Linked DNA regions of Corallococcus caeni. The protein of the gene in region 1 interacts with the protein of each later gene in a pairwise test. Links are inferred from orthologs where the notes say so. Each region holds a gene or a part of one and is shown in the gene's direction. Other genes may lie near its edges.

Region 1 (9,978 bases):
CTGCCCGGCCCCCTGGCCGAGGCCACGTACACCGTGACCGCGGTGTCCGTGAACGGCGCGGGCACCACCAGCGCGACCGCGACCTCCACCTTCACGGTGGACCTGACCCCGCCGACCGTCGCCATCAGCACCCCGGCCGACGGTGCGGTCGTCGGCACCGACACGGTGACGGTGACGGGGACGTCCACGGGCGCGACGTCCGTGACGCTGACCTACAACGGCAACGACTACGGCCCCATCCCCGTGGATGGCGCGGGCAACTGGACCTACCAACTGCCGGTGTCCCTGCCGGAGGGCCCCATCACCGTGACCGCGGTGGCCACGGACGCGGCGGGCAATGAGAGCACGCCGGACGACACCACCTTCACGGTGGACCTGACGTCGCCGGAAGTCGACATCACCGCGCCGGCGGACGGCACGACGGTCGCCTCCAGCACGGTGACGGTCACCGGCACCTCCGTGGGCGCCACCTTCGTGACGCTCACCTTCGAGGGCACGGACTACGGCCCCATCCCGGTCGACGCTTCCGGCAACTGGAGCCAGGCGCTGCCCGGCCCGTTGGCGGACGGCACGTACACCGTGACCGCGGTGTCCACGGACGCGGCGGGCAACGAGAGCACGCCCGACAGCTCCACCTTCACGGTGGACACGACCGCGCCGGTGGTGGCCATCACCACGCCGGCCAACGGGTCCACGGTGGGTGCCAACGTGACGGTGACCGGTACGGCCTCGGGTGGCGCGACGAGCGTGACCGTGACGTTCCAGGGCACGAACTATGGTCCCATCCCGGTGGACGCCTCCGGCAACTGGAGCCAGGCGCTGCCCGGCCCCCTGGCCAACGGCTCCTACACGGTGACGGCGGTGGCGGTGGACGCGGTGGGCAACACCAGCCCGACCGCGACCTCCACCTTCACGGTGAACACGGCCGCGCCGACGGTGGCCATCACCACGCCGGCCAACGGCTCCACCCTCACCAACCCCAACGTGACGGTGACGGGTACGGCCGCGAACGCGACCACCGTGACGGTGACCTTCCAGGGCACCAACTACGGCCCCATCACGGTGACGGGCGGCAACTGGAGCCAGGCGCTGCCCGGCCCGCTGGCCAATGGCACGTACACCGTGACCGCGGTGTCCACGAACGGCACCACCAACAGCTCGACCGCGACCACCACCTTCACCGTCAACCCGGCGGGCACGGTGGACACGGACAACGACGGCCTGACGGACGACGAGGAGATCGCCCAGGGCACCGATCCGAACAACCCGGACTCCGACGGCGACGGCATCCCCGACGGCGTCGAGGTCAAGGTGGGCGGCACGGATCCGCTCGACAGCGACTCGGATGACGACGGCATCCTCGATGGCAACGAGGACAAGGACCACGACGGCATCGTCGATGCCGACGAGACGGACCCGAAGAACATCGACACCGATGGCGACGGCCTGACCGACGGCGTGGAGACGGGTCTCACCGAGCCCCAGGGCGACGACACCGACCCGTCCAAGTTCGTGGCGGACAAGGACCCGTCGACGAAGACGAACCCGCTGGACGACGACACGGATGACGACGGTCTGCTCGACGGCAACGAGGACGCCAACCACGACGGCCTCAAGGACCCGACGGAGACCGACCCGAACAACAGCGACACCGACGGCGACGGCCTGACGGACGGCCTGGAACTGGGCCTCACCCAGCCCCAGGGCGAGGACACCGACCCGACGAAGTTCGTCGCGGATCAGGACCCCGACACCAAGACGAACCCGCTCAACCCCGACACCGACGGCGGCAGCGTGCTCGACGGCATCGAGGACAAGAACCACAACGGCCGCGTGGACGTGCTGGAGACGGACCCGAACAACGCCGCGGACGACAAGGACGCGGACGGCGACGGCATCGACAACGCCACGGAGCTGGAGAAGGGGACGGATCCGTTCGACTCCGACTCCGACGACGACGGCGTGCCGGACGGCATCGACGGGCTGACCGACACGGACGGGGACGGCCTCATCGACGCGCTCGACCCCGACAGCGACAACGACGGCATCCTCGATGGCACGGAGCTGGGTGTCACCGTGGAGACCGCGCCGCCGGGCACCGACACGTCGTCCCCGAACTTCAAGCCGGACGCGGACCCGACGACGAAGACGGATCCGAAGAAGGCGGACACCGACGGCGACGGCCTGAAGGACGGCGAGGAAGACGCCAACCACGACGGCCGCCGTGACGCCACGGAGACGGATCCGACGCTGAAGGACACCGACCAGGGCGGCATCGACGACGGCACGGAGGTGAACGGCGGCTCCAACCCGCTCGACGCCAACGATGACTACCTGGTGGTGGGCCACGGCTGCAGCACGGGCGGCTCCGGTTCGCTGGCGCCCTTCGCGCTGATGCTGCTGGCGCTGCCCCTGGTGGGCCGCCGCTTCCGCCGCGCCGGGAACCTCCTGGCGCGCGCGGGTGGGGCGCTGGCCGTGTTCGTCACGGCCCTGTTCGCGGGCACCTCCGCCCACGCGCAGGCCACGGCTGTGTCGCAGGCCATTGACGTGCAGCAGTACAAGCCGGGCCCGGGCGTCGCGGATGTTCTCGCGGTGCACGGCGCGAAGGTGCAGCGGCACCTGGGGTGGAACGTGGGGCTGTCGGTCAACTACGCCGACAAGCCGCTCAACTTCTTCGACCCCCGCTCGGACACGTACATCACCTCCGTGGTGAAGAGTCAGGTGGGCTTCGACCTGATGGGCGCCGTCGGCCTCTACGACCGGTTCGAGATCGGCGTCGTGCTGCCCATCACGCTCCAGAGCTCGGAGAACTCGCCGGGCGTGGACGCGTCGTTCGCCAACGGGGTGAGCGGGGGCGGCATCGGCGACCTGCGCCTCATCCCGAAGGCGCGGCTCCTGGACGGTGACAACTACGGCCTGTCCGTGGTGGTGCCCGTGTCGCTGCCCACCGGCGGCGCCTCGGACTTCCTCGGCGGGTCGGGCGTGTCCGTCAACCCGCGCGTGGTGGCGGAGTACGGCCGGCGCTTCCGCGTGCTCGCCAACGTGGGCGTGGACATCCGCAAGGCGGAGCAGCTGCGCAACCTGAACGTCGGCAGCGCGCTGGCGTACGGGGTGGGCGCGGAGGCGCCGCTCGGTGACCTGCCGCTGGCCGTCCAGGCCTCGCTGGTGGGCGCGATGGGCTTCAAGCAGCAGGACGCGGAGGAGCGTCCGCTGGAGCTGCTCGCGGCCCTGAAGTACCGCGGCCTCACCGGTCTGTCCGCGCAGGTGGGCGCGGGCCCGGGCCTCACGCACGGCTACGGCACGCCCACCTTCCGCGTGCTCGCGTCCGTGGGCTACAGCACCCCGGAGCGCGCCCCGGCGCAGCCCCGGCCGGTGTGCCCGGAGGGCCCCGAGGACTTCGACGGCTTCCAGGACCAGGACGGCTGCGCGGACCCGGACAACGACGGCGACGGCATCGTGGACACGGCGGACAAGTGCCCCAACGAGCCGGAGACGGTGAACGACTTCGAGGACGCCGACGGCTGCCCGGACACGAAGCCCGCGCCGCCTCCGCCCGCGCCGGTGGACTCCGACGGCGACGGCCTGATGGACCCGGACGACAAGTGCCCCAACGCGCCCGAGGACAAGGACGGCTTCCAGGACGAGGACGGCTGCCCCGACCCGGACAACGACAAGGACGGCATCCCGGACACGGCGGACAAGTGCCCGCTGGAGCCGGAGACCATCAACGGCGTGGAGGACGAGGACGGCTGCCCGGACAAGGGCAAGGTCAAGGTGCTCGTCGAGGGCGAGCGCATCCTCATCCTGGAGAAGGTCTACTTCGCCACGAACAAGGACGTCATCCTGCCGCGCTCGTTCCCCATCCTGAAGCAGGTGGCGGCCGTGCTGCGCGCCAACCCGCAGGTGGAACTGCTGCGCATCGAGGGCCACACGGACAGCCAGGGCAGCGACGTCGCCAACCTGGACCTGTCCAAGCGCCGCGCCGCCAGCGTGAAGACGTTCCTCGTCAACGAGGGCATCGCGAGCGAGCGCCTGGAGTCCGAGGGCTACGGTGAGACGAAGCCCGTGGACACCAACAAGACGGCCGCAGGCCGGGAGAACAACCGCCGCGTGGAATTCAACATCGCGCGGATGGGCAAGGTGGAAGTGGAGAAGCCCGCCCCGTAGCTCGCGCTCGCAGGAATGAAAAACGGAAGGCCCGGTTCCCCCGAGGGAGCCGGGCCTTTTCGTCATCCGAGCCCCGTCCTGTCACGTCATGCGTGCGCGAAGGGCGTGGACGACTGGCCACGGCGAGTCACCGGACGCGAGTCAAGAGGGTGTTTGCACGCGCGCGATGTCCGCATGCCCGCTGATGCCACACGCGTAAGTGGGCGTCAGGACTCGGGCGCGCAGCAGGGCGCTACAGGCTGGTAGCGGAATACTTGCCAAAGCGCCCGACTTCCTGATGATTGTCGACGGTGGGTGTTTCCGCGGACGGCGCCGCGGTGCTTCCGCCACGAGGACGACATGGACCAGTTCGAGCAGAACAAGCAGGCCGCGAAGATTCGTGTCGTGGGCGCGGGCGGGGCGGGCTGCAACGCGGTCAACACGATGATTCTGTCGAAGCTCGACCGCGTCGACTTCATCGCCGCCAACACCGATGTCCAGGCGCTCGCCGCGAGCAAGGCGCCCACCCGGCTGCAGCTGGGCCAGGCGCTCACCAAGGGCCTGGGCGCGGGCGCCAACCCGGAGATGGGCCGCGAGGCCGCCCTGGAGTCGCGCGATCAGATCGCCGCGGTGCTGGAAGGCGCCGACATGGTCTTCGTCACCGCGGGCATGGGCGGTGGCACCGGCACGGGCGCCGCGCCCATCATCGCGGACATCGCCAAGAGCCTGGGCTGCCTCACGGTGGGCGTCGTCACCAAGCCGTTCCTCTTCGAAGGCAACAAGCGCCGCAAGCAGGCCGAGCAGGGCATCGTGGAGCTCAAGGCCGCGGTGGACACGCTCATCACCATCCCCAACCAGCGCCTGCTGTCGCTCTCCAACGAGCCCATGCCGCTCTTGGAGACCTTCAAGCGCGCGGATGAAGTCCTGCTCAACGCCGTGCAGGGCATCAGCGACCTCATCCAGTACCACGGCTACATCAACGTGGACTTCGCGGACGTGAAGACCATCATGAGCGACAAGGGCCTGGCGCTCATGGGCACGGGCCACGCCTGCGGCGACCGCCGCGCCATCACCGCCATGCAGCAGGCCATCTCCAGCCCGCTGCTGGAGGACGTCTCCATCGACGGCGCCACGGGCCTGCTCATCAACATCACCGGCGGCCGCGACATGACCCTGCAGGAGGTCAACGAGGCGCTGACGCTGGTGCACGACGCGGCGGACGGCGAGGCGGAGATCATCTTCGGGTCGCTCATCGACGAGCAGATCCAGGACGAGGTGAAGATCACCATCATCGCCACGGGCTTCGTGCACCGGGACGCGCCCAAGGCGCGCCCCATGGCGCAGGTGGTCCAGGTGCCGCTGGTGGGCCGTCCCTCCACGCCGCCCCTGGCCCTGTCCTCGCCGCGCGAGGAGGTGGCCAGCCTGGTGCCCGCGAAGAGCACGCCGCGTCCGACCATGTCCACCGTGGAGACGCCCAAGTCGTCCATGCAGAGCGCGCGCACGGCCGTGGTGAAGGACGCGGCGCTGCCCCTGGACGAGGATCAGTTCGACATCCCCACGTTCCTGCGCCGCCAGGGCCAGACGGAGCTGCCGTAATCAGGCAGCCGGGACGCTAGCCGCGGGGGAGGCGGGCCACGCTCGCCGTGCCCCTGCCGGTGAGGCGGTCGCACTTGGTGAACAGTCCGTCCACCTCGTCGTAGAGCGCGTCGATGCGCTCCGACACGCTGGGGGCGGGCAGCAGCCCCTCACCGGACAGCTCCTCCAGGCGGGTGCCGGCCCGCTGCAGGAGCTGCAGGGCCTTGAGCAGCGAGCGGCCCTGCTTCGTGCCGTCGGGCGTGAAGAGGGTGCCGCCCTCGTAGAGCGTCACCAGATTGGCGCGGGTGTCCTGCTGCCGCTGGTTGAGCCGGTTCCGGTACAAGTCCAGACGGCGGGCGCGGCGGGCACCATGCAGGTCCACGACGCTGTGCGTTCCTGTCGAGGGAGGCTTCACGTCGGGCAAGGTACGCCAGGGGTTCGCAAGTCCGCAAATTTACGGGACTGTACGGACCTGTTGCGCACCTGCCCGAACGCTTGTCAGTCAAGGGGGTGGGGGTTAGTTTGGCCGCCCTTCGCAACGCCAGGGTGCCTGCCATGTTCCAGAAGCTGCTCATCGCCAACCGGGGTGAAATCGCGCGTCGCATCGGGGCCGTGGCCCGGGGCATGGGCGTGAAGACGGTGGCGGTGTACTCGGACGCGGACGTGAACCTCCCCTTCGTGAAGGAGGCGGACGAGGCCGTGCGCATCGGCCCCGCGCCCGCGAAGGACAGCTACCTGAGCATCCCCGCCATCCTGGAGGCGGCGAAGAAGACGGGCGCGCAGGCGGTGCACCCCGGGTACGGCTTCCTGTCGGAGAACGGCGAGTTCGCGCAGGCGTGCGCGGACGCGGGCCTGGTCTTCGTGGGCCCGCCGCCGGAGGCCATGGCCCGGATGAAGGACAAGAGCCAGGCGCGCAAGCTGGTGTCCGCCGCGGGCGTGCCGGTGGTGCCGGGCAGCGACGGCGTCCTGCCGGACGTGCAGAGCGCCCTGGAGGCCGCGGAGCGCATCGGCTACCCGGTGCTGTGCAAGGCCGCCAGCGGCGGTGGCGGCATCGGCATGGCGGCGGCGAAGGACCCCGCGGAGCTGGAGAAGGTCTACCGCCAGTGCACGGACCGGGCGAAGGCCGCCTTCGGCCGCGAGGGCGTGTACCTGGAGCGCTACTTCCCGGCGCCCCGCCACATCGAAGTGCAGATTTTGGGCGACACCCACGGCCACCTCATCCACGGCCTGGAGCGCGAGTGCTCCATCCAGCGCCGGCACCAGAAGGTGGTGGAGGAGGCCCCGTCGGTGCTGTTCGCCAATGGACGCAACGCGGCGCTGGCGGACACGCTCTTCACGGCGGCCGTCACGGCGGCGAAGACGTTCGGCTACGCGAACGCGGGCACGGTGGAGTTCCTGTACTCGGACGGGCAGGTGTACTTCATCGAGATGAATGCCCGGCTCCAGGTGGAGCACCCGGTGACGGAGCTGACCACGGGGCTGGACCTCATCGGCTGGCAGCTGCGCATCGCCTCCGGTGAGAAGCTGACGGTGAAGCAGGAGGACGTGAAGCGCAAAGGCGCGGCGCTGGAGTTCCGCATCTACGCGGAGGACCCGGTGAAGTACTTCCCGTCCCCCGGCCCGCTGAAGGTCTTCCAGCCGCCCACGGGCGAGGGCGTGCGCCTGGACTCTGGCTACGCGGAAGGGGACGTGGTGACGCCGAACTACGACCCCATGATTGCGAAGCTCATCATCAGCGGCGCCACGCGCGACGAGGCCATTGCCCGCGCGGTGAAGGCGCTGGAGTCCTTCCGCATCGAAGGCATCAAGACGAACATCCCGCTCCACCTGCGCATCCTGAAGGACCCTGCCTTCAGCGCCGGTGAGCTGGACACGCACTTCCTGGATTCTCACGCGAAGCCTTAAGTATCCCACCCGAGGAGGGACGGTTCATGGCGGACGTTGCGGCGCACATCACGGGCACGGTGTGGAAGATTGAAGTGAAGGTGGGCGACACGGTGGAGTCCGGCACCACGCTGGTCATCCTCGAGTCCATGAAGATGGAGATGCCCGTGGAGGCCGAGGAGGGCGGCACGGTGAAGGAGATCCGCTGCAAGGAAGCGCAGGCGGTCAACGAGGGCGACGTCCTCGTGGTGCTCGGGTAGTCACGGGCTTCACGAAGGGGACGGGGAGCGACGCCAGGGATGGAGCCCACGCTGGAGGTGGAGGATCGCGAGGGCGGTGTCCGGGTGCTCACCGTCTCCAACCCGTCGCGGCGCAACGCGCTGAATGACGCGTTGCTGGCCCGGCTGGACGCGGCGCTGGAGCCCGCCGGCCACGTGCGCGCGCTGCTGGTGCGCGGCCAGGGCGGGCACTTCTGCGCGGGCTATGATTTGACGCACCTGGGGCCCCCGGGCGCGGACGGGCGGCTGCCGGATGACCCGCTGGTGGCGTGCCTGCTGAAGCTGGAGCGGCACCCTGCGCCGTCGGTGGCGCTGGTGCAGGGCGGCGCGGTGGGCGCGGGCTTCGACCTGGCGGCCTCGTGCGACTTCCGCGTGGGCGCGGGCGACGCGTTCTTCCTCATGCCTCCGGCCCGGCTGGGCATCGTGTACTCGCCGGAGGGGCTGGCGCGGGCGGTGCGGCTCGTCGGGCTTTCGCGCGCCAAGCAGCTGTTCCTCACCGCGCGGCGGCTGCCGGCGGCGGAGGCGCTCGCGTGGGGGCTCTTGGACGAGTGCCCCGAGGACGCGGAAGCGCGCGCGCTGGCGCTGTGCGCGACGCTGGCCGCGGGGGCGCCGAAGGCGGTGTCGGGGATGAAGGAGGCGTTCGGGCTGCTGGCGCGCTCCGGGTTGTCCCCGGAGGACGTCGCGCACCTGCGTCAGGTGCGCGGCGAGGCCTTTGGCAGCGAGGACGCGAAGGAGGGGCGCGCGGCCTTCCTGGAGAAGCGCGCGCCCCGGTTCAACGGCCGCTAGGTGTCGCCGAACAGCTCGCCCATCCGCAGCTGGAGCGCGGAGGCGATCTTGTAGAGGGACGAGATGGACGCCGAGGACTCCGCGCGTTCAATCTGGGACAGCAGGGACACGGACAGGCCCGTGCGGCGGGCCAGCTGCTTGAGCGTGAGCTCCTGCGTCTTGCGCGCGTCGCGGATGGTGCGGCCGATAGCGCGGTGCAGGTCTGCTTCCGGGTCCTGGGACAGGCCCTTCTTCTGCAGCGCGTTGCGCACGGCGGCCGTGAACTGCTCCGGCTCCATGGGCTTCTTCACGTAGTCGGACGCCTGCGCCTTGAGCGACGCGACGGCCGTGTCCACGGTGGGGTAGGCCGTGGCGACGATGACCGCGATGTCCGTGTCGTACTTGCGGATCAGCTCCAGCACTTCGGTGCCAGACATCTGCGGCATCATCATGTCGAGGATGACGAGGTGGAAGTCGGAGCCCCGGAGGATGTCCACCGTCTGCGTGGGGTCCGTGGTGGTGACGACCTCGTAGCCTTCACGGGTCAGCACCAGCTTGAGGTAGTCGCAGTTGTCCTGCTCGTCATCAACTACCAGGATGCGAATCTGCACAGCGTCTCCTCGCTGCAGGGTTGAGGGAAGTGCTGCGGGGGGGACTACTCGCCATTGCTCGAGGCGGGGGGATTGGGCGCTTGCGGCACCGCCGCGGTGCCATCACCCTTCGTGCTGCGGTTGCTCAAGATCTCCACCACGCGGGCCCGGTGCTTATGATCCGGCGGGCAGAGCGTGAGGAACTTCTCGTAGTGCTGCTCACTCTTGGCCGTGTCACCGAGCTTCGCGTAGAGCACTCCCAGCATCAGGTGACATTCGGGGACCTTCGGAGCGATCCGCGCGCAGTCCTCGGCGATTTCCAGCGCGCCGCGCGTGGCGGATTCCTTGTTGAGGCGGTTTACCTCTTTCTGGATCTCGACCTTGTCCCGCTCGACGTCGGCGGCCGTCTTGCCCTTCATGTACTCGGACTTGGCCTGGACCGTCTTGCCCGGCGCTTCCACTGCCGCCGCGCGCTGGGCCTCGTCGACCTGCTTCTTCAGCGTCTCGTAGCGGCTGTTGAAGGAGTCGATCTTCGAAGAGAAGCCCTTGAGGGCGGTGGCTGCCTCGGTGGCCTGGGTGTTCTGGAGCGCCGCCTCTGCCGTGTCGAGTTGCTGCCTGGCCTTGTCCTCGGAGTCCAGCCGCTTCTGGAGACTCGTCGTCTTGCTGGCCGGGTAGCCCTTCGCCTGCTGCAGCGAGGTCAGCGCCGTGCGGGCCTTGTCGAACTCCGCGGCCGCGAGCGC
Region 2 (9,808 bases), on another replicon or contig:
AGTGCTTCTTCGCGGAGCCCGGCGTGAAGAAGCCGGACATGCCGGTGGTGGGGCCCCACGGCCTGGCCATGCCGGAGGGGCTCAAGAAGCCCGCGTCGCGCGACTACACGCCGCGCCGCTTCGACCCGAAGGCGAACGAGCTGGACATCGACTTCGTGCTGCACGGCGAGGGCCCCGCGTCGATGTGGGCCGCGCAGGCGAAGCCCGGCGACTTCATGGGCATCGGCGGTCCGCGCAGCACGCACGACGTGGCGGACGACTTCGACTGGTACCTGCTCGCGGGGGACCAGAGCGCGCTGCCGGCCATTGCTCGCCGCCTGGAGGAGCTGCCCGCGGGCAGGCGCGCGTTCGCCTTCATCGAGGTCGCGGACGCGGCGGAGGAGCAGCCCCTCGTCAGCAAGGCGGACGTGACGCTCACCTGGCTGCACCGAGGCGGCGCGGAGGCCGGCACGACGAGGCACCTGGAGGACGCGCTGCGCGCCTGGACGCCTCCGGCCGGGGACGGCTTCGTGTTCGTGGCCGGCGAGTCCACGTCGCTCAAGCCCATCCGGGAACACCTGGTGAACGAGCGCGGTCTGAACAAGAGCTGGATGCGGGTGACCGGCTACTGGAAGCGCGGCGTCGCCGAGCACCACGACTCGAAGGGGTAGGCAGGGGAGGGGACGGGCACTCCTTTGACTTGCCGTGCCTTCTTGTGGGAAGCACGCCGCAGTTCCCTCCGTTAGCCCCGACTGAACGATGTCAGAGCCTACCGCCACAGCCCTCCCAGTCACCGAGCCCCTGCCGGTGCCGGCCCCCGCGAAGCTGACCGACGTGGCCAGCCTGTCGCGCGAGAAGCTCGCGCTGTTCCTGAGCGAGCAGCTGGGCGAGCGCCCGTTCCGCGCGGCGCAGCTCTACCGCTGGCTGCATCAGCGCGGCGCCACGTCCTTCGACGAGATGACGGACCTGTCCAAGGCCCTGCGCGAGAAGCTCAAGGTCCAGGCGGAGATCGTCCCGCTGGTGAAGGACCTGGAGCAGCGCAGCGTCGACGGCACCATCAAGTACCGCTTCAAGACGCGCGACGGGCGCTTCATCGAGTCCGTCTACATGCCGGCGGAGGACCGCAAGACCCTCTGCGTGTCCACGCAGGTGGGCTGCGCGATGGCCTGCTCGTTCTGCATGACGGGCACGCTGGGCCTCAAGCGCAACCTCACCCCCGGGGAGATCGTCGCCCAGGTGCACGCGGTGAACCGCGAGGTGCGCCGCAACGAAGGCCTGGAGACGCTCCGCCCGCTCACGAACCTGGTGTTCATGGGCATGGGCGAGCCGCTCCACAACTTCGAGAACCTCAAGACGGCGCTCTCCATCCTCCAGTCGGAGGAGGGGCCCAACTTCAGCCACCGGCACATCACGGTCTCCACCGTGGGCCTGGTGCCCATGATCGAGCGCTTCGGCCAGGAGACGGACGTCAAGCTGGCCATCTCGCTCAACGCCAGCACGGACGAGCAGCGCAGCCAGACGATGCCGGTGAACCGCAAGTGGAACATCGCGGCGCTCCTGGACGCCTGCCGCAAGTTCCCGCTGCGCCAGGGCCGGCGCATCACCTTCGAGTACGTGCTGCTCAAGGGCTTCAACGACACCGACGAGGACGCGCACCGGCTGAAAGAGCTCTTGCGCGACATCCCCGCGAAGGTGAACCTGATTCCCTACAACGAGAACCCCGGGCTGGGGTTCCAGACGACGGGCGAGCAGCGGGCCGAGGAGTTCCGGGCCATCCTTGCCGAGGCGCACGTCGCGGCATACATCCGCAAGAACCGGGGCCGGGACATCGCCGGGGCCTGTGGTCAGCTCGCCAACCGGGACGAGACGGCCGCGGAAGCCCCGACGTGACATAAGCACCCGAGCTTCCTTGACAATCCAGTCGGCAGGGCGCTAAGAGCGCCCCCCTCCGCCTGTTACCGTAGAAGTCACACGTTTTCGCTGGAGCGTTCCATGGCCGTTGTCCTCCGTCTTGCCCGCGCGGGCGCCAAGAAGATGCCGTACTACCACGTGGTTGCCACCGACTCGCGCAGCCCGCGCGACGGCAAGTTCCTGGAGCAGGTCGGTTCCTACGACCCCAACCACAGCCCCGCGAAGGTGCAGTTCAACGAGGAGCGGCTGAACTACTGGCTGAAGAGCGGCGCGCTGCCCTCCGAGACGGTCGCGGACCTCATCAAGACGGCGAAGAAGCAGGCCCCGGCGACCACCGCCTGAGCACGCCCCCGTCTGGACAAGACGTGGAGCCGCTGCTCACGTATCTGGCGAAGGCCCTGGTTGATCAACCCGACCAGGTCGCCCTGCGCATCTCCGAGGCGGATGGCGGCCGGCTCTATGAGCTGAAGGTCGCCCCCGAGGACGTCGGCAAGGTCATCGGCCGTGATGGGCGCACCGTGAACGCCCTCCGGACGCTGCTCAACGCCGCCGCCCAGAAACAGGGCCAGAAGGTCCGCCTGGAGATTCTCGACGACCGGCGTGCCCCGGGTTCTCCCCCGGTGCCGCCCGCTCCGGACGCCGCGCGGTGAGCGCGCTGGCCTGTCTGGAGTTGGGCTACGTGGCCCGTGCGCACGGGCTGCGCGGCGAGGTGGCGGTCCGCGCGTTCGACCCCGCCTCGGAGACGCTCGGCACCGTCGAGCGCGTCCGGCTGCGCCTGCGCTCCGGAGAGGAGCGCGAGTACGCCGTGGAGTCCTTCCGCCCGGCGAACAAGGAAGACCTGCTGTACTTCGAGGGCGTGGAGTCCCGCACGGCCGCCGAGGCGCTGGTGGGCGCGAAGGTGTTCGTCTACCGCGAGGACCTGGAGCCGCCTGAAGAGGGCGAGTTCTTCCAGGGCGACCTCGTTGGCCTGGCCGCCGTGGATGAACAGGGCGCCTCCCTGGGCACGGTGGAAGAGGTCTGGGCCACCGGTGAGGTGCCCAACCTGGTGATCCGCGCCAAGGGCCGGCCGGAGCTGGTGGTGCCCTTCGCGGACGAGTTCGTTCCGGCGGTGGACGTGCCCGCGGGGCGCATCGTCATCCGGCCTCCGGAGTACCTGGAGGCGGACGGGCCGGAAGGCCCTGGCGACGGAGACGGCGGGTGAGCTACCCCGTGGAGCTCCTCACGCTGTTCCCCGGGATGGTGTCCGGCTACCTGGGCGCGAGCATCCTCGGGAAGGCCCAGGAGAAGGGGCTCATCTCGGTCACGCTCACCGACGTGCGCGACTTCGCCGAGGGCAAGCACCGCGTCACCGACGACGCGCCCTACGGCGGCGGCGCCGGCATGGTGATGAAGCCCGAACCCCTGGTGGCCGCCATCGAGGCCGCGCGCGCCCGCCTGCCCGGCGCGAAGGCGCTGCTGATGAGCCCCCGGGGGCCCACGTTCACGCAGGCCACGGCGCGCGAGCTGGCGCGACACGAGGCCGGGCTGATCCTCGTCTGCGGCCGTTACGAAGGCGTGGACGAGCGGGTGATGCCCTTCCTGGACGGCGAGCTGTCCCTGGGCGACTTCGTCCTCACGGGCGGAGAGGTCGCCGCCATGGCGGTGGTGGACGCCGTGGCGCGGCTGGTGCCGGGCGTCCTGGGGAACGAGGCGTCCTCCGTGGCGGAGAGCTTCGAGGAGGGGCTGCTGGAGCACCCGCACTACACCCGCCCGCCCGTCTTCCGGGGCGCCGAGGTGCCGGCCGTGCTCCAGTCCGGCGATCACGCGCGCATCGCCCGCTGGCGCCGGTGGAAGGCCATCAAGCTCACACAGGAGCGGCGGCCGGACCTGTTCGCGCGGCTGGAGTTCAGCAAAGCGGATCAGAAACTGCTCGCCAGGGAAGAAGAAGCGTTGTAACCCTGCGTGTTCTCGCGGAACCTTTTGTTGCAGGCTTGTTCGTCCCGGCGGTCTCTGCTAGGACGGCCCGCTCTTTTCCACGCGTCCTACGCGTCAAGTTCCGCTTTCTGGAGTCCGTCATGCGCCGCAGCCTCATCGAGCACGTCGAAAACAAGTTCCTGCGCAAGGACATCACCGCGTTCCGCACGGGTGATTCCGTTCGCGTCCACTGGAAGGTCAAGGAAGGCGAGAAGGAGCGCGTGCAGGCCTTCGAGGGCGTGGTCATCCGCAAGACCAAGGGCACGAACCGCGCGACCTTCACCGTGCGCAAGATGTCCTTCGGCGTCGGCGTGGAGCGCATCTTCCCCATCCACAGCCCGCGCTACGAGAAGATCGAGGTCCTCACCCGCGGTGACGTGAACCGCAAGCGCCTGTTCTACCTCCGCGAGCTGAAGGGCAAGGCCTCGCGCGTGGACGTGCAGGTGGATCCTGAGAAGGCCGCCGCCAAGGCCGCCAAGGCCGCCGCCGCTCAGGGCTAGTAGGTCCGCAGAAACCCTCTCGCGGCCTTCGCGGCCGCGTGAGACAAGGAGCGTCCTTCACTGGACGCTCCTTTTTTCGTTCGGGCTAGACTGCGCGCGCCATGCACTTCGTCGAGGTCGCCATCCAGAACGTCCGCGGGTTCTCTCCCGCCGGGCGCTTCCCGCTGAAGACCGGGTACCTCATCCTCAAGCCGCCCACGGCGGACGTGCTGCCGCTGGGGAACCTCGCGCTGTCGCTGCTGTTCGCGGACGGCCGGGGCGGGGACTCGAGCCTGGTGGGCTCGGCGGGGCGCTCGGGCAAGGCCGCGCTGACGTTCGTGGGCCAGGACGGGATGACGTACCGGGTGCTGCGCGAGCTGGGCGGTTCCGGCTCGCTGCACCGGCTCAACCCCAACACGAGCCAGCCGGAGCTGGTGTCCACGGACACGTCGGAGATCAACCAGTACCTGCGCGGCCAGGCGGGCCTGCCTCCGCGCACCACCTTCGAACAGGTATACTGCCTCCAGCTGGTGATGCTGCCGTCGCGCCGGCCCCGCAAGAGCGCGCCCAAGGCCGCCGCGGCCGCGGGAGCGAAGGCCTCCGGGGCCACGCCGTCGCTGGCGGCCGCCACGCAGGTGCTGCCGGCGGAGGACGTCCCGGCCGCCGAGGCGAAGGTGAAGGTGCTGGAGAAGGAGCTCGTCACCGCGAAGGCGGTGGATCAGCTCCAGTTCAAGGTGGATGAGCTGTCGTCGCTCATCTTCGAGGCGGACTCGAAGCTCAAGGGCGGCGAGGGGCTCAAGGCCGCCATCGTGGAGGCGGAGGCCGCATGGCGCGCGGCGCCCTCGCCGGAGTCGCTGGGCCTGCCGCTGGACATCCTCTCGCGCGTGAAGCGCTACCCGAAGGCGGTGGCGCGGCGGGACGAGGCGCTGGCCCGGCTGGAGACGGACCGGGATCCGGAGCTGGAGGACGCGTCGCTGAAGGTGCCGCCGCTCACGAAGAACCGCGTCTTCTGGGGCGGCCTGGGCACGGGCGTGCTCTTCATGGCCCTGAGCGTGGGCCTGGGCATCGTCGCGGCGCAGCCCCTGTGGCGTTACCTGGCGTTGATCAACATCCCCGCCTTCTTCGCCGCCGCGCTGATGGCCTGGCGCTACGTGGACGACCTGCAGGCGGCCACGCGCAAGGGCTCCAAGGACAACCGAAAGGACGCGCGGCACAAGAAGATCCTCGACGAGTTCGAGCTCGAGGACGCGCCGGTGCGCATGGCCATCAAGGCCCTGAACCTGGAGACCTACGAGGAGATCCCCGGCGCGCTGGAGCAGAAGGACCTGCTCGGCATGCGGCTGGGGGAGCTGCAGACGCAGCTGGAGGAGTACGAGGCCTCCGCCGAGTACCAGGGCGCCATCCGCGACGGGCAGGAGCTGCGCGCACAGCAGGAGGAGCTCAACGCGGAGCTGTCCGCCAAGGGCACCTACGTGCGCGACCTGCGCGAGGTGGAGCGCGAGCTGTCCCGGCTGAAGGAGTCCATCGCGCTGGCGAAGGCGCCCCCGGTGCAGGTGGCCGCGGCCCCCGGCCAGGCGCCCGTGCCGGTGGATCCGCTGGAGGACCCCTCCCCGCTGGTGCTGGCGCAGGCCGCGGACGTGCTCACGTCCGACATGCTGTCGGTCCAGGCGCTCATGAAGGACCGCTGCGTGCAGTACCTCACCGCGCTCACGGACCGGCGCTACCAGGGCGTGGAGTGGGACCGCGACGGCAACGCCTTCCTGCTCGCGCCGAACAGCCGCATCCCGGTGGGGGAGCTGTCCCCGAAGGACATCGACCTCTACTACCTGGCGCTGCGCATGACGGTGGTGGAGAAGACGTGTGCCCGGGTGAAGCGCCCCTTCATCCTGGATGACGTGCTGACGGGCGTGGACGAGGCAAAGCTGCCCCTCGTCGCCCGCATGCTCAAGCACCTGGGTACGCTCACGCAGGTGTTGCACGTCACCGCCCACCCCGGCTTCGGCCAGATGTCGGACGGCACCGTTAACGTCTAGCCGCCGCGAAGAAGTGCTTGGGGCGGCGGGGGCGGGATGGCAACGCGGCGGGACGTGGGGAACGTGGCGGAGGCGGAGGGCGTGCGCCTGCTGGAGTCGCAGGGCTTCCGGGTGGTGGCGCGCAACTGGACGTGCCGCTACGGGGAGCTGGACATCGTGGCGGAGCAGGGGGAACTCATGTGCTTCGTGGAGGTGCGCATGCGCTCCACCGCGGCCTGGGGAGACCCCTCGCACACCGTGTCCTTCGCCAAGCAGCGCCGGGTGGTGAAGGCCGCGCTGCACTATCTCTTCCAGAACGGCATCGACGGGCGCATGGTGCGCTTCGACGTCATCTCCGTCGTGGGCCAGGGCGAGCACGCCCGGGTGGAGCACCTGCCCGCCGCCTTCGACGCTGGCATGTAAAGGAATCCGTCCTTGGCTGGAACGCTCTACCTCGTGGCCACGCCCATCGGGAACCTGGGGGACGTCACCGCCCGGGCCCTGGAGACGCTGCGCACCGTGGGCTTCCTCGCGTGCGAGGACACCCGGCACTCGCGCATCCTCCTGGACCACTTCGGCATCACCGGGAAGGACCTGGTCAGCCTGCCCGCCTTCGCGGAGGGGCAGCGCGCCGGGCGCATCCTGGACCGCCTTGAAGCGGGGGAGGACTGCGCGCTCATCACCGACGCGGGCAGCCCCGGCATCAGCGACCCGGGGGAGAAGCTGGTGGCGGAGGCGCTGGAGCGCGGCCTGAAGGTGGAGCCGGTGCCCGGGCCCACGGCGCTGGTGGCCGCCCTGAGCGCGTCGGGGCTGCCCACCGGGCGCTTCCACTTCCTGGGCTTCCTGCCGCGCAAGGGCCCGGAGCGCCGGGCCATGCTGGATGAAGTGGCCCCCCTGTCCGCCACCTGCGTCCTCTACGAGTCCCCGCGCCGCCTGGCGGAGACGCTGGCCGACCTCCAGGAGGCCTGGGGGGACCGGCGCGCGTGCGTGGCGCGCGAGCTGACCAAGCTGCACGAGGAGTTCGTCCGGGGCCCGCTGTCCACCCTCGTCGCGCGCTACGCGGGCGAGGAGACCCGGGGCGAGGTGGTGGTGCTGGTGGAGGGGCGCACCGGCGAGCAGCGCTGGAGCGAGGACGAGCTGCGCCGGGCGCTGGAGGCGGGCCTGGCCCGCGGCGAGAAGCTCAAGCCGCTGAGCACGGAGCTGGCCCGCCGCGCGGGGTGGCCCGGCCAGGAGGTGTACCGGCTGGGCCTGGGGCTGAAGCAGCGGTAGGCGGGGCCCGCCGCTGCCTCATGCGCGGGCCGTCAGAAGCTGAAGGACGCGCCCAGGTCGAAGCGGAACGTGGTGCTCTGGATGGCCCGGAAGCGGCGGGACACCGTGTCGTAGCGCCAGTCGAACGTGGGGTTCAGCTCCGGCGAGCCCGGGGCGGTGTCCACGGTGCCGTCGCCGTTCAGGTCCTGGCCAATGGCCTCGGTCGTGAGCAGGTGGTCCGTGTTGTAGAAGAAGTTGCCGGAGGCGTGGATGGTGAAGGCATCCGCGGCGCGGGCGGCGACGCCGAGCTGGCCACCCACCTGGAAGTAGTCGTCGGAGGTGAGCAGCTTGCGCAGCGCGGAGCTCAGCTCGTTGTAGTACCGGCCGCGGCCCACGTAGTTGCCCAGCAGGCGCACGTCCAGGGCGAACTTCTGGCTCTTCGCCGCGTTCTCGAAGGGCACCAGCTCCATGCCGAAGGTGACGGCCGTCTGCGAGGGGGCGTGGATGCCCGTCTCGTTGCGGGTCCACGGGTCCTTGTAGCAGTTGCCCGGAGCGCCCAGGTTGGGTGGGTTGGCGCCGGACTGGTCGCAGTTGGAGTACGCGCCAGGGCCGCGCACCGGGATGGTGTAGGACGCCTTGAAGAACGGCTCCGCCACGCCCATGCGCCGCGAGAAGACCGTGTAGAGCTGGTACTTGTGGACGCGGTCGCCCACGTTGCCGCGGTCGCCGTCCGGGTCCGTGTTGTCCAGGCTCGGATCGCGCTGCTTGGCGGTGGGCGCCTCGTAGTCGATGCCGATGATCCACGTGGGCTTGGTGTCGTCCTTCTCCTGGTTGAAGAAGGCGTACGCCAGCCCGAAGTGCACGTTGCCCAGGCCGCCCCGGTAGCTCTCCTGGGGCACCTGGAACAGCCGGCCCACGCAGCCCTCGGGGGAGTAGGGCGAGCCGTCCGCGTTGAAGCAGCTGTTGGTGATGGTCGAGTTGCGCTGGTTCGTGCCGGACACGAAGTTCCAGGTCTCGTTCTGCTGGAAGACGATGGGCAGCTTGAAGCTGAACTCCAGGTCCTTCCAGAGGCCGAAGGCCACGGCCAGGTTCAGCCGCGCGTCCACGCCCTTGTACCAGAGCTCGTTGACCTCCCGGACGTCGGTGGCGCCAGGGCCGCCGAGCTGCTCGCGGACGATCTTCGCGCGCGTCTGCGTGCGCTCGAAGCCCACGTCCAAGAAGAGGTCGAACGGATCATCGTCCTCGAACGAGGAAGCAATCCGGGTGATGTCCGCCGCGCTGGCGGCGAAAGGCACGCCCAGCGTCAACGCGGCGATGACGGCGCGAAACCTGTGCATCCACTACCTCCGACGACCACGGCCCAGGCCTGCCAGCTAGCCGTGCCGTCGGAGGAGTGTCAAGAAATGGGTGGGCCTTACTTGCCCGCCACGGGTGTCCCGAGCAGGCCGTCCAGCCGCTGGACCTCGGTGTCGAAGGCGCCCTTCTGGGTCGCCACCAGGGACGCGCGGTAGGTCTTGTGCTGATCGAAGGGGTCCAGGACCCGGTTTTCGCCCAGCATGAGCTGGTAGTGCAGGTGGGGGGCGAAGGAGTGGCCCGTGTTGCCGCTCTGGGCCAGCACCTGGCCCGCGGACACGCGCATCCCGGCCTGGACCGTGCGGGGCAGCTCCGACAGGTGCAGGAAGAGGGCGCGGCGGCCCTTGCCCCCGGACTCCACCAGCTCGATGCAGTTGCCGTTGCTGCCGAAGTTCCAGTTCTTGCGCTTGATGACGCCCGCGAAGGGCGCCCGGACCGTCGTGCCCACCGGGGCGCGGAAGTCCACGCCCTTGTGGCCGCGGCCGTCGCGCAGCAGGGAGGTGATCTGCTCGTAGCTGTCGATGGGCGACTTCTCCATCCGCAGCTCCAGCTCGTCACCGTTGGGCAGGTAGTAGTGGGCGTTCGGCTCGCCCGCGGGCGTGAAGCGGTAGGCGCGGTGCGTCTGGCCCGTCTTGCCGCTCACGAAGCGCACCGCGTACACCAGCGGCTCCTCGTTGGGGCGGCGTTGGTAGAGCACGTCCAGCGTGTCCCCCCGGAGGATCTCCCCGGGTACGCGCACCCACCACACCAGCGTGCGCGTCACCACCTGCGCCAGGGCGGGGCCCACGGTGGCGTCGGAGGCCTGGATGAGCGCCGTCTCCAGCGGGCCCTCGATGCGGATGGACGCGCGCTCCAGGCCGGCGGCCTTCACGG
Region 3 (9,781 bases), on another replicon or contig:
GCTCTCCGCATAGGCGCCCTCCTCGCGCTCGTACAGGAGGAAGGCCACGTTGACGGGCAGCGCGTCGCGCTTGAGGTCCTCCGCCAGCGCCATCATCACCGCGACGCCGCCCTTCATGTCGGACGCGCCCAGCCCGTGCACGCGCTCCCCTTCGATGCGCGGCGCGCGGCCCACGTCCCCGGGGTGCATGGGCACCGTGTCCAGGTGGCCGATGAGCGCCACCGTGGGGCGCGGGTCCTCCAGCGACCCCAGCAGCAGCGTGTGCCCGACGCGGAAGACCTCCTCGCGGCGGAAGTGCTTCAGCGCCCAGCCTTCCACGTGGTCCGCGATGGGACCCTCGTGGCCAATGGGGCTGTCGATGCGACACAACTCGAGCGTCGTCTGGGCGAGGCGGGTGGCGAGGTCGATGGAGGCCATGCGCGCAGCACCATACTCCCCGCCCGCGCCCGACACACCGTCCCGTCAGGCGCCGCCGTCCACCAGTTCCTCGAAGGACGTGACGCCATCCAGCACGGTGAAGCAGATGCACGCGGGGCCCTGCAGCGCGGTGAAGTCGTGCAGCGAGCCGTCCGTCTTCTCCAGCTCGTCGCCGGGCCACACCTCGTGGCCGGTGTCCTCGCGGAAGCCGCCCTCCAGCACCAGGTTCCACTCGCGGCCCAGGTGCGCGTGACGCGGGTAGCGGGCGCCGGGCATCAGGCGCACGACGGCGGCCATCATCCCCTCGCGCGCAGGCCCCGTCTCCACGGGCATCAGCTCCACGCCCGCCACCGGTCCGGGCATCCAGTTGCTGGCGTCCGCCATGGACTCCAGCAGCTCGCGGGCCCGTCCTTCCGTCACGTCCAGGAACGCGGCCACCCTCCCGGCCCAGCGGGCGAAGCGGCCGGGGCCCTCCATCTGGCCCATCAGCCGCGTGAGCGCCGAGGCCGGAGGCGTCACCGGCGGGACGAGCGCCCCCAGCGCATCCACCGCGGGCGTCAGCCGGGCCAGCTCCGCCCGGCAGCGCGCGCAGCCGTCCAGGTGCCGGGCCGCGGCGTCGCGCCGGGCCGGCTCCAGGGTCCCGAGCAGCCACTCGGGGAGGATGTCGTCGAGGTGTTCCATGGGTTCCTGGAAGGACAGCGGACGTATCACGTCCCGTGACATCTATACGCGTCCGCGCCAGCGGCGGATTTTCGCGCCGCTCACACCGGGACGGCGAACTCCCGCAGGGCCGCGTTGAGGCTGGTCTTCTGGTCGGTGGACGCCTTGCGCTGCCCGATGATGAGCGCGCACGGGACCATGTACTTCCCGGCGGGGAACTGCTTCTCCCGCATGCCCGGAATCACCACGCTCCGGGCCGGGACGCGGCCCTTGTGGATGACCTCCTGGGGCCCGGTGACGTCGATGATCTGCGTGGACGCGGTCAGCACCACGTTGGCGCCGAGCACCGCCTCCTCCTCCACCACCACGCCCTCCACCACGATGGAGCGGCTGCCCAGGAAGGCGCCGTCCTCGATGATGACCGGCGTCGCGGAAGGCGGCTCGAGCACGCCGCCCAGGCCCACGCCGCCCGACAGGTGGACATGCCGGCCCACCTGCGCGCACGACCCCACGGTGGCCCAGGTGTCCACCATGGTGCCCGCGCCCACCCGCGCGCCGATGTTCACGTACCCGGGCATCACCACCGCGCCCCGCTCCACGAAGGCGCCGTAGCGCACGGTGCCCGGGGGCACCACGCGCACGCCCGCCGCCTCCAGGCCCTTCTTCAGGGGCACCTTGTCGTGGAACTCGAAGGGGCCCACCTCCATCACCTGCATCTCCGACACGGCGAAGAACAGGAGGATGGCCTCCTTCACCCAGGCGTTGACCCGCCAGCCTTCCGGGCCCTTCTCCGCGACGCGCAGCTCGCCGGCATCCAGCCGCGCAAGCGTCTCGCGCACCGCCGCCACGGTGTCCGCGTCCTTCAATTTCGCCCGGTCCGCGAACGCCGCGGACACCCGCTGGGAGAGCTCTTCGAGGGATGTCGCCATGACGCGAAGTTCAATCACACTTCAGCGGTCCGCGCCCCTCCTGAGTGTCCACCGCCGGACGGCCGTCAGACGTGCGTCGCGCCCGGCACCAGCGCCAGCGGATGGGTCATCGACAGGATTTCCCCGTGATGCTGCTTGTCCGCGGGGACCAGCGGGCCGGTGCCCTCGCGCAGCACCACGGCGCCCGGGAGCACCCGGCCCACGGCGGACAGGGGCACCTCCTTCCAGTGGTGGTTGAAGGGCGAGCGCCGGACATAGATGTGCTCCTGGCCGATGAAGGCCACGTAGCCCAGCATCTTCCCGTCCGCCGAGCGGACCCGCATGCCGCCAATGATGGAGCGCCGCTCGAACGGCGTGTCGTCGAAAGCCATCGGTCGCCTCCTCCCGTGCGAGGGAAAGGTGGGGACGGTCCGGAGGCGCCGCGAGCCGCCCGGCCTCGAGCCGGCCCCCTGCCCGCCCGGCCCCTGGGTAGGAGGAGCGGCCTGGAGTTTCCCCGGGCCCGGAGGGGGCGCTCCCGTTAGCTTGCGCCCGTCATGACGACCCCCGTCTTCCCCCCGCTGCGTGCCGCCTACGACCCGGAGGCCTTCCGGGCCACCGCCCACGCCCTGATGGATCAGCTCGCGGACTACCTGAAGGCCGCGCTTGGAGGGGGCGCGATGCCGGTGCTCCCCTGGGCCCCGCCCGCGGTGAACCAGGAGCGCTTCGCCACGGCCTTTCCAGAAGAGCCGCCCCAGGAACTGGCTTCGGCCTTCGCGGGACTGATGGCGCGCGTGCTGGAGGGCTCGCACCACCTGCACCACCCGCGCTACGTGGGCCACCAGGTGACGGCGCCCGTGCCGCTCTCCGCGCTGTGCGACGCCGTGTCGTCGCTGCTCAACAACGGCATGGCCGTGTACGAGATGGGCCCCGTCGCCACCGCGATGGAGCACCACGTGCTCGCGTGGATGGCCGCGAAGCTGGGGCTGCCCTCCAGCGCCCGGGGCGTGCTCACCTCCGGCGGCAGCGCGGGCAACCTCACCGCCCTGCTCGCCGCGCGGCAGGCGAAGGCCGGCTACGACGCGTGGAACGGCGGCGCGCACGCGGGGCCGCCCCTGACGGTGCTCGTGCCCCGCTCCGCGCACTACTGCCTGGCCCGCGCGGTCCGCATCATGGGCTGGGGCGAGGGCGGCCTCACCCCGGTGGACGTGGACGACCACTTCCGCGTGCGGCCGGACGCCCTGGAGGACGCGCTCGCCGGGGCCACCCGCGCGGGGCGCAAGGCCATCGCCGTGGTGGCCAGCGCGGGCTCCACCGCCACCGGCGCCTTCGACCCGCTGGAACCCGTGGCGGACTTCGCGCAAAAGCACGGCCTGTGGTTCCACGTGGACGGCGCGCACGGGGCCGCCGCGTCGCTGAGCCCGAAGTACCGCGCGCAGGTGAAGGGCATTGAAAGGGCGGACTCCGTGGTGTGGGACGCGCACAAGGGGCTGCTCATGCCCGCGCTGGTGACGGCCGTGCTCTTCCGCGACGGGGCGCGCTCCTTCGACGCCTTCTCCCAGGAGGCCCACTACCTCTTCCACGGCGACGGCGACGACGCGCGCCCCTACAGCGACGTGGGCCTGCGCACGCTGGAGTGCACCAAGGAGATGATGCCCCTCAAGGTCTACGCGTGCCTGTCCGTGCTGGGCACGCGCGTCTTCGAGGAGGCCGTCACCGCGTCCTATGACCAGGCCCGGCGCTTCGCGGGCATGCTCACCGCCGCCCCGGACTTCCAGCTGGCGCTGGAGCCCGACTGCAACATCGTCTGCTTCCGCCACACCCCCGCGCACGTGCCCCCGGAGGGCTGGGACGCCCTCCAGGTCCGCCTGCGCGAGGCGTTGGTTACCCGTGGAAGTTTCTACCTGGTGCAGACGCGGCTGCCCCGGGGGGTGTACCTGCGTACAACGCTCATCCACCCGCTCACGGGGGACGCGGACCTGGAGGCCCTGCTGGACGCGCTCCGGATGGCGGCCCGGCCCTGAATTTTGTGTGCAAGGGAGTCGCCCGGACGGAGGAAATGCGATAGGGCGGGGCCGCCATGCTCGTCTCGCTCGTCATTCCCGTTTACAACGAGATTCCTACCCTGGCGGAAATCCTCCGCCGCTGCACCGCCGTGGACTTCCCCAAGGAGCTCGTCCTGGTGGACGACTGCTCCAAGGACGGCAGCCGCGAGTTCCTCCGCCAGCTGTCCGAACAGGGCCTGGACGTCCTGGGTGGCACGCCGAAGAACCGGAACGAAATCCGGGTGCTCTTCCAGGAGAAGAACCAGGGCAAGGGGGCCGCGCTGCGCCGGGGCTTCGCCGAGGCCACCGGGGACATCATCCTCGTGCAGGACGCGGACCTGGAGTACGATCCCAAGGACATCCCGCGCGTCATCCAGCCCATCATCGATGGCGAGGCGGACGTCGTCTTCGGCAGCCGCTTCATCGGGTCGCCGCGCCGGGTGCTGTACTACTGGCACACCGTCCTCAACAACGTGCTCACCACGCTCTCCAACATGACGAGCGGACTGAACCTCACGGACATGGAGACCTGCTACAAGGCCTTCCGCGCGGAAGTCCTGCGCTCCGTGCATGTGGAGGAGGACCGGTTCGGCTTCGAGCCCGAAATCACCGCCAAGGTGGCGCGCGGCGACTGGCGGGTCTTCGAGGTGCCCATCAGCTACCATGGGCGCACCTACGAGGAGGGCAAGAAGATTGGCTGGAAGGACGGCGTGCGCGCCCTCTACGCCATCGCGAAGTACTCCGTGAAGCGCTGACGTCCGCCCGGTCGCTGTCCGGGGGAGGATGCGGCCCGCTCTTCCGCGCGGGGCCGCGTCGAATGCGGAGAAGGGAACAGAGCGGCGGGTGCGGTTGGTTGTCCAGCGAGCGGCGCCCCAAGGGGGCTCCGGCTTTTCTTCCTCCGTATTGCGGCGCGTAGTAGTTTCGACAACGCACTCCGTCTGAAGGGCGGGGAAGTTTCGCGGCCCTTCCGAAAGTTTCCGTCCCCGTATGTTCGACTGGCTCCACACCCTGTTTTCGCGCGACCTCGCCATCGACCTGGGTACGGCGAACACGCTCATCTACATCCGCGGCCAGGGCATCGTGTCGAACGAGCCCTCCGTCGTGGCGGTGCAGCAGGACTCGCGCGGCGGCAAGAAGGTGCTCGCCGTGGGCAAGGAGGCCAAGGAGATGCTCGGCAGGACGCCGGGCAACATCGTGGCCATCCGGCCCATGAAGGACGGCGTCATCGCCGACTTCGAAATCACCGCCGCGATGCTGCGCTACTTCATCCAGAGCGCGCACAACCGCAAGACGCTGGTGAACCCGCGCATCATCATCGGCATCCCGTCCGGCATCACGGAGGTGGAGCGCCGCGCGGTGCGTGAGGCGGCCGCCAACGCGGGCGCGCGCGAGGTCTACCTCATCGAGCAGCCCATGGCCGCGGCGATTGGCGCGGGCCTTCCGGTGACGGAGCCCAGCGGCAACATGATTGTGGACATCGGCGGTGGCACGTCCGACGTCGCGGTCATCAGCCTCGCGGGCATCGTGTTCGCCAAGTCCGTGCGCATCGGCGGCGACAAGCTGGACGAGGCGATCATCCAGTACGTCAAGCGCAAGTACAACCTGCTCATCGGTGAGCGCACGGCGGAGCTCATCAAGATGGGCATCGGCACGGCGTACCCGACGGACGAGGTCATGACCATGGAGATCAAGGGTCGCGACCTGGTGGCCGGCGTGCCGCGCACGCTGACGGTGTCCAGCGACGAGGTGCGCGACGCGCTCGCGGAGCCCGTCAACGGCATCGTGGAAGCGGTGAAGCTGACGCTGGAGCGCACGCCGCCGGAGCTGGCCGGTGACATCGCCGACAGGGGCATCGTGCTGGCCGGTGGCGGCGCGCTGCTCAAGAACCTGGACACGCTCTTGCGCGAGGAGACGGGCCTGCCCGTGTTCCTCGCGGAGGACCCGCTGTCCGCCGTGGTGATTGGCGCGGGCAAGGCGCTGGAGTCGTTGGACATCCTCCGCCAGGTCTGCCAGCCGGGCTGAGGCTCCCCTCTTCCGATGCATCGTGACGGCGCCGGACCTCGCTCAGGGGTCGGCGCCGTTCGCGTTTCCGGGCGGTGGGGTGGCGGCGGCCCGGGGCAGCGGCAAGCCCGTGGGCGCGACGATGCGTGCCTCGCAGTTCGAGCGGCGGCCCTCCGGGTCGTCCTCCCTGCGGGACTGCTCCCGCACCAGGTCCCCCCTCAGCATGATTCCCAGCGGCAGGGAGTGCGGCATCTTCGTGTCCATCTTCGTGTCCACCTTCGTGTCCATGCAGGCGTCGAAGGCGCGCCGCATCCAGGAGCTGGCGGCGCGGACGGCGAAGCCGCCCAGGGCGTCCATGCGGGCCAGGCCGTCCAGGCGCTCCGTGAACACCGGGTAGCCCTCCTTCGCATTGCGCCGGGCGTGGACCAGGGTGGCGGCGGCGCGCAGGCCCGGGGGCAGGCGGCGGAGCTCCGGTCCAGGGACGTCCGAGGCGGACAGGACGTGTTGTCGCAGCGGTTCGCGCGCGAGCATCAGCGGCAGCGAGACATTGAAGAGCTGTTTCCCCCAGGCGTCGCCGGTGCGCGTGAGCTCCAGGGCGAGGAGCGCGAGGACCTCCGGGTCCAGCCGGGGCAGCACGGCCTTGGGGTCGCCCCTGGCCTCTTCCAGTACGCGCTTCGGGTCCAGCAGCACGTCCCGGGTGATGCGCAGCACGGCGCGGTCCACGGGGGACACCAGCGCGGCGAGCTCCGCGTCCTTTGGCGAGCGCTGGCCGGTGAGCAGGTCCAGCAGCGCCATCCGCTCCGGCTGCCGCGCCAGGGCGGGGGGAATCCAGTCGCGCATCACGTAGGACGTGTGCTCGGGCCCGGCGGCGGCGGCCGTGCGTCCGGCCAGCACCAGGAAGTCCCAGGTCCGGCGGCGCGGGTCCTCGCCGTGGCGGCGCACCAGGGTCGTCGCCGCGTCGCGCAGCCGCGCGCGCAGGAGGATGCGCACGTCCAGCTCCAGCGCCTTCAGTGTTTCTGGCGGGTGCTTCTGCTCGAGGGCGGTCAGCAGCCTCGCCGTCTCGGTGATGAACTCCTGGCGCTCGCGGTCCCCCCAGTCCGGCGGGTCCTCCAGCTCGAAGCGCCACCGCGCCTCCAGCCACGCGCGGTTCACCTCGGGCGAGTCCGGGAAACGTGTCGCCAGCTTCGCGTAGGCATCGACGGCGTCCGCGGAGCCCGGATGCGGAGGGCTCGCGCGCTGCAGGTAGAGGGCCGCCAGCGGTGAGTCCGGATGCTGCTGCGCGTGCTCCGCGTAGCGTGCGCGGGCCTGGGCCCCCTGGCCGATGAAGCGCATCAACTCCAGCGCCAGCGCCTGGGCCTCCGGGTCCTCCTGCCAGGTGTGCATCAGCATCGCCGCGTAGTCGCGCGTGTTGCGCCAGCGCAGGTCGGCCGGAAGGTTCGCGGGCACCTGCGTGTCCACGGTGAGCCACGCGTGCGCGGCCGTCTCCCGCGCCAGGGTGTTCCCGGGCTCCACCTCCGCGACGGCGGACGCCACGCGGCCCGCGGCCTGCCAGCGTCCCTCTTCCGCGAAGGCGCGCGCGGCGGCCTCCCAGTTCGCGGCCTGGACGGAGAGCCGCTCACCCGACTGGAGCACCATGGCGTTCTCCGGCAAGGACCGGGAGCGAGGGCTCGCGTAGGTGGCCTCCGCATCCGGGACCGCCTCCAGCATCGCCGCGCCCTTCACGTTGTAGAGGATCCGCTCGCCCTCCGTCGGGAGCACCACGTCCTCGAGGACCGCCTCCTGGCCGGGCCAGGTCGTCACCGCGCGGAGCAGGTCGTCGCCCAGCTTCACGCGCCCCTGCTCTTGCGTCCCGGGCGCCACCACCCAGTGTTCGCCGCCGATGCGCACGTCCACGGGCCGCGACAGGCCGTTGACGACCGTCACGGCGCGCAGGCTCCGCGCCTCCAGCCACACCGCGCCCGCCCCCGCGAGGGCACAGAGCCCCAGCGCCATCACGGCCAGGGCAGCCGCGCGGCGGCGAGCCCATCCGGGCGAGGGCGGCACCTGCCCGATGACCTGCACGGACGCCTTGTCGTCCGAGCGCACGAGGTAGCCGTCCAGCGGCCACACCGGAATGCCCAGCACCGTCACCGTGCGCTCGGCGACGTAGGGCGAGTCCGGGGCGGCGGCGCGCGGAGGAGCGCCCTTCCACCGGACGCCTGTCCCCAGCACGGAGGACGTGGGCGGCGGGCGACCCGCGATGACGAAAGCGCCCCGGTCCTCCACCAGCGCCGTCAGCAGCAGCCGAGTGGGCCCGGGCGGTTCAAGCTCCAGCCTGCGGCAGAGCACCGCGTGCACCGCCCACGCATCGCCCCGCGACAGCGCCTCCGACAGCGCGGAGTCTGGCAGGAGTTCCGTCAGACGCGGCGCGCGCTCCAGCAGGCCGCTGGGGTCCGAGACAGGGGTGAGGGACATGGCCCGCATTCAACCGGGGGCTGACGGGTGTGAAGCAAGCCCCCTGCCGTGAATCCCCTCAAGCCACGGCCCAAGGCCCTCGACCTCAAGAGTGTCTCCGCCATCGTCGCGCCAGGCCCCCGGACATCCGCGGGGGCCACCTCCCGCCCGACGCCGCTGTCCAAAGCTGTCCGACTGTCGGACAGGTTTCCACCGCTCGGCCGGGGCAGAGGGTCCCCTACCACGATCTTCCCAACTGGTCCGACTGTCGGACAGGTTCATGCGGCTCGGATGGAGCGGAGGTTCCCTGCCACGGGCTTCCCAACGAGTCCGACTGTCGGACAGGTCCGTGCGGAGTCCCCATGCCACGGTCCTCTCAAGTGGTCCGACTGTCGGACAGGTTCCTGCGGCTCGGCTGGAGCGTGCGCCCCCCGCCACGGTCCGCCCAACTGGTCCGACTGTCGGACAGGTTCATGCAGCGTCCCCCTGCCACGCTCCTCCCAAGTGGTCCGACTGTCGGACAGGTTCGTACGGTGTGCCTTTGGCGGGGGGAGGCTCCCCTTTGCCTTGAATCCCGTCAGGCCCCGGCCCGAAGCTCCCGCGCCATGGACGCCTTCGACCTCGTGATCATCTCCGTCATCGTCGCGCTCGGGCTGGGGCGCTTCCTCATGATGCGCGACCAGCGCCGCGCGCCCCCGGCGGAGGACGCCTCCCCTCGCAAGCCGACGCCCCAGCGCATCGCCGGGCGCGTCCTACTGGGGTACGCCTACGCGATGGCGCTGTTCCTGGTGGTCCGCTTCCTCATCAACCGGATGTGACGGGGACCGGCTTGCGCCCCCCCGTCCGAGCGCGCTTGATGCCTTCCCCCATGAACCCATGGCTCGTGTCGGGGGTGGTGTCCTTCGCGCTGGGGGCGTACCTGCGCCGCCGGGATGAACGCGGCCCCAGTGGGGGCCTCATCGACCGGCGGCGCCTGACGCCGCTCCAGGTCTTCTACAGCCTGCTGTTCGCGTATCCGTTCTGCGCGGCCTACGCGGCCCTGGACCTGTACCTGGGCCCCTGAGCGCCGAAGCACCGGAGCCCCAGGTCCAGCCCGGGCGTCAGTGCTTGCCATACTCCAGCTTCACGCCCTTGCGCTGCGCATAGATGTACGCCTCCATCGCGCGCATCTTCGGGTCGCCGTCCGCCAGCGGCTTGCCGCGCACCGGGTTCTCGATGCACCAGTTGATCATGTCGCGCAGCAGCGCCACGCGGCCCAGCTGCACCTGGTACTTCGGGTAGGTCTCCGGGTGGGTGTTGGCGCCGTCCGGATGGCACATG

The links.
Region 2: the proteins of ftsZ (region 1) and rlmN interact in binary tests that used the Escherichia coli proteins (3 or more experiments, as listed by UniProt). The link is inferred for Corallococcus caeni from one-to-one orthologs.
Region 3: the proteins of ftsZ (region 1) and AABA78_RS10605 interact in binary tests that used the Escherichia coli proteins (3 or more experiments, as listed by UniProt). The link is inferred for Corallococcus caeni from one-to-one orthologs.

What each region holds. Positions count from the first base shown.
Region 1 is NZ_BTTW01000001.1:1,346,805-1,356,782, reverse strand. What follows is about bases 3,652-6,624. They hold ftsZ (cell division protein FtsZ), read left to right. Parts: upstream 3,652-4,506; coding sequence 4,507-5,742; downstream 5,743-6,624. Other genes in these bases: AABA78_RS05365 (acetyl-CoA carboxylase biotin carboxylase subunit), read left to right, coding at 6,277-6,624; AABA78_RS05370 (hypothetical protein), read right to left, coding at 5,759-6,103; agmC (adventurous gliding motility protein AgmC), read left to right, coding at 3,652-4,167. Also shown: more of agmC, read left to right, coding at 1-3,651; more of AABA78_RS05365, read left to right, coding at 6,625-7,626; AABA78_RS05360 (acetyl-CoA carboxylase biotin carboxyl carrier protein subunit), read left to right, coding at 7,653-7,865; AABA78_RS05355 (enoyl-CoA hydratase/isomerase family protein), read left to right, coding at 7,905-8,669; AABA78_RS05350 (response regulator), read right to left, coding at 8,666-9,259; AABA78_RS05345 (FHA domain-containing protein), read right to left, coding at 9,304-9,978. UniProt on the Escherichia coli protein: Essential cell division protein that forms a contractile ring structure (Z ring) at the future cell division site. The regulation of the ring assembly controls the timing and the location of cell division.
Region 2 is NZ_BTTW01000003.1:918,814-928,621, reverse strand. Bases 1-2,803 are described here. They hold rlmN (dual-specificity RNA methyltransferase RlmN), read left to right. Parts: upstream 1-738; coding sequence 739-1,869; downstream 1,870-2,803. Other genes in these bases: rimM (ribosome maturation factor RimM), read left to right, coding at 2,537-2,803; AABA78_RS17820 (KH domain-containing protein), read left to right, coding at 2,256-2,540; rpsP (30S ribosomal protein S16), read left to right, coding at 1,972-2,232; AABA78_RS17835 (siderophore-interacting protein), read left to right, coding at 1-650. Also shown: more of rimM, read left to right, coding at 2,804-3,091; tRNA (guanosine(37)-N1)-methyltransferase TrmD, read left to right, coding at 3,088-3,825; rplS (50S ribosomal protein L19), read left to right, coding at 3,945-4,343; AABA78_RS17800 (ATP-binding protein), read left to right, coding at 4,445-6,355; AABA78_RS17795 (YraN family protein), read left to right, coding at 6,392-6,757; rsmI (16S rRNA (cytidine(1402)-2'-O)-methyltransferase), read left to right, coding at 6,770-7,603; AABA78_RS17785 (hypothetical protein), read right to left, coding at 7,636-8,919; AABA78_RS17780 (M23 family metallopeptidase), read right to left, coding at 8,997-9,808.
Region 3 is NZ_BTTW01000002.1:604,520-614,300, reverse strand. Bases 4,256-7,031 are described here. They hold AABA78_RS10605 (rod shape-determining protein), read left to right. Parts: upstream 4,256-5,014; coding sequence 5,015-6,049; downstream 6,050-7,031. Other genes in these bases: AABA78_RS10600 (tetratricopeptide repeat protein), read right to left, coding at 6,092-7,031; AABA78_RS10610 (glycosyltransferase family 2 protein), read left to right, coding at 4,256-4,782. Outside these bases: dapE (succinyl-diaminopimelate desuccinylase), read right to left, coding at 1-417; AABA78_RS10630 (cupin domain-containing protein), read right to left, coding at 463-1,098; AABA78_RS10625 (2,3,4,5-tetrahydropyridine-2,6-dicarboxylate N-succinyltransferase), read right to left, coding at 1,179-2,006; AABA78_RS10620 (hypothetical protein), read right to left, coding at 2,072-2,377; AABA78_RS10615 (pyridoxal phosphate-dependent decarboxylase family protein), read left to right, coding at 2,540-4,006; more of AABA78_RS10610, read left to right, coding at 4,063-4,255; more of AABA78_RS10600, read right to left, coding at 7,032-8,482; AABA78_RS10595 (hypothetical protein), read left to right, coding at 9,067-9,279; AABA78_RS10590 (hypothetical protein), read left to right, coding at 9,330-9,524; AABA78_RS10585 (c-type cytochrome), read right to left, coding at 9,562-9,781. UniProt on the Escherichia coli protein: Forms membrane-associated dynamic filaments that are essential for cell shape determination. Acts by regulating cell wall synthesis and cell elongation, and thus cell shape.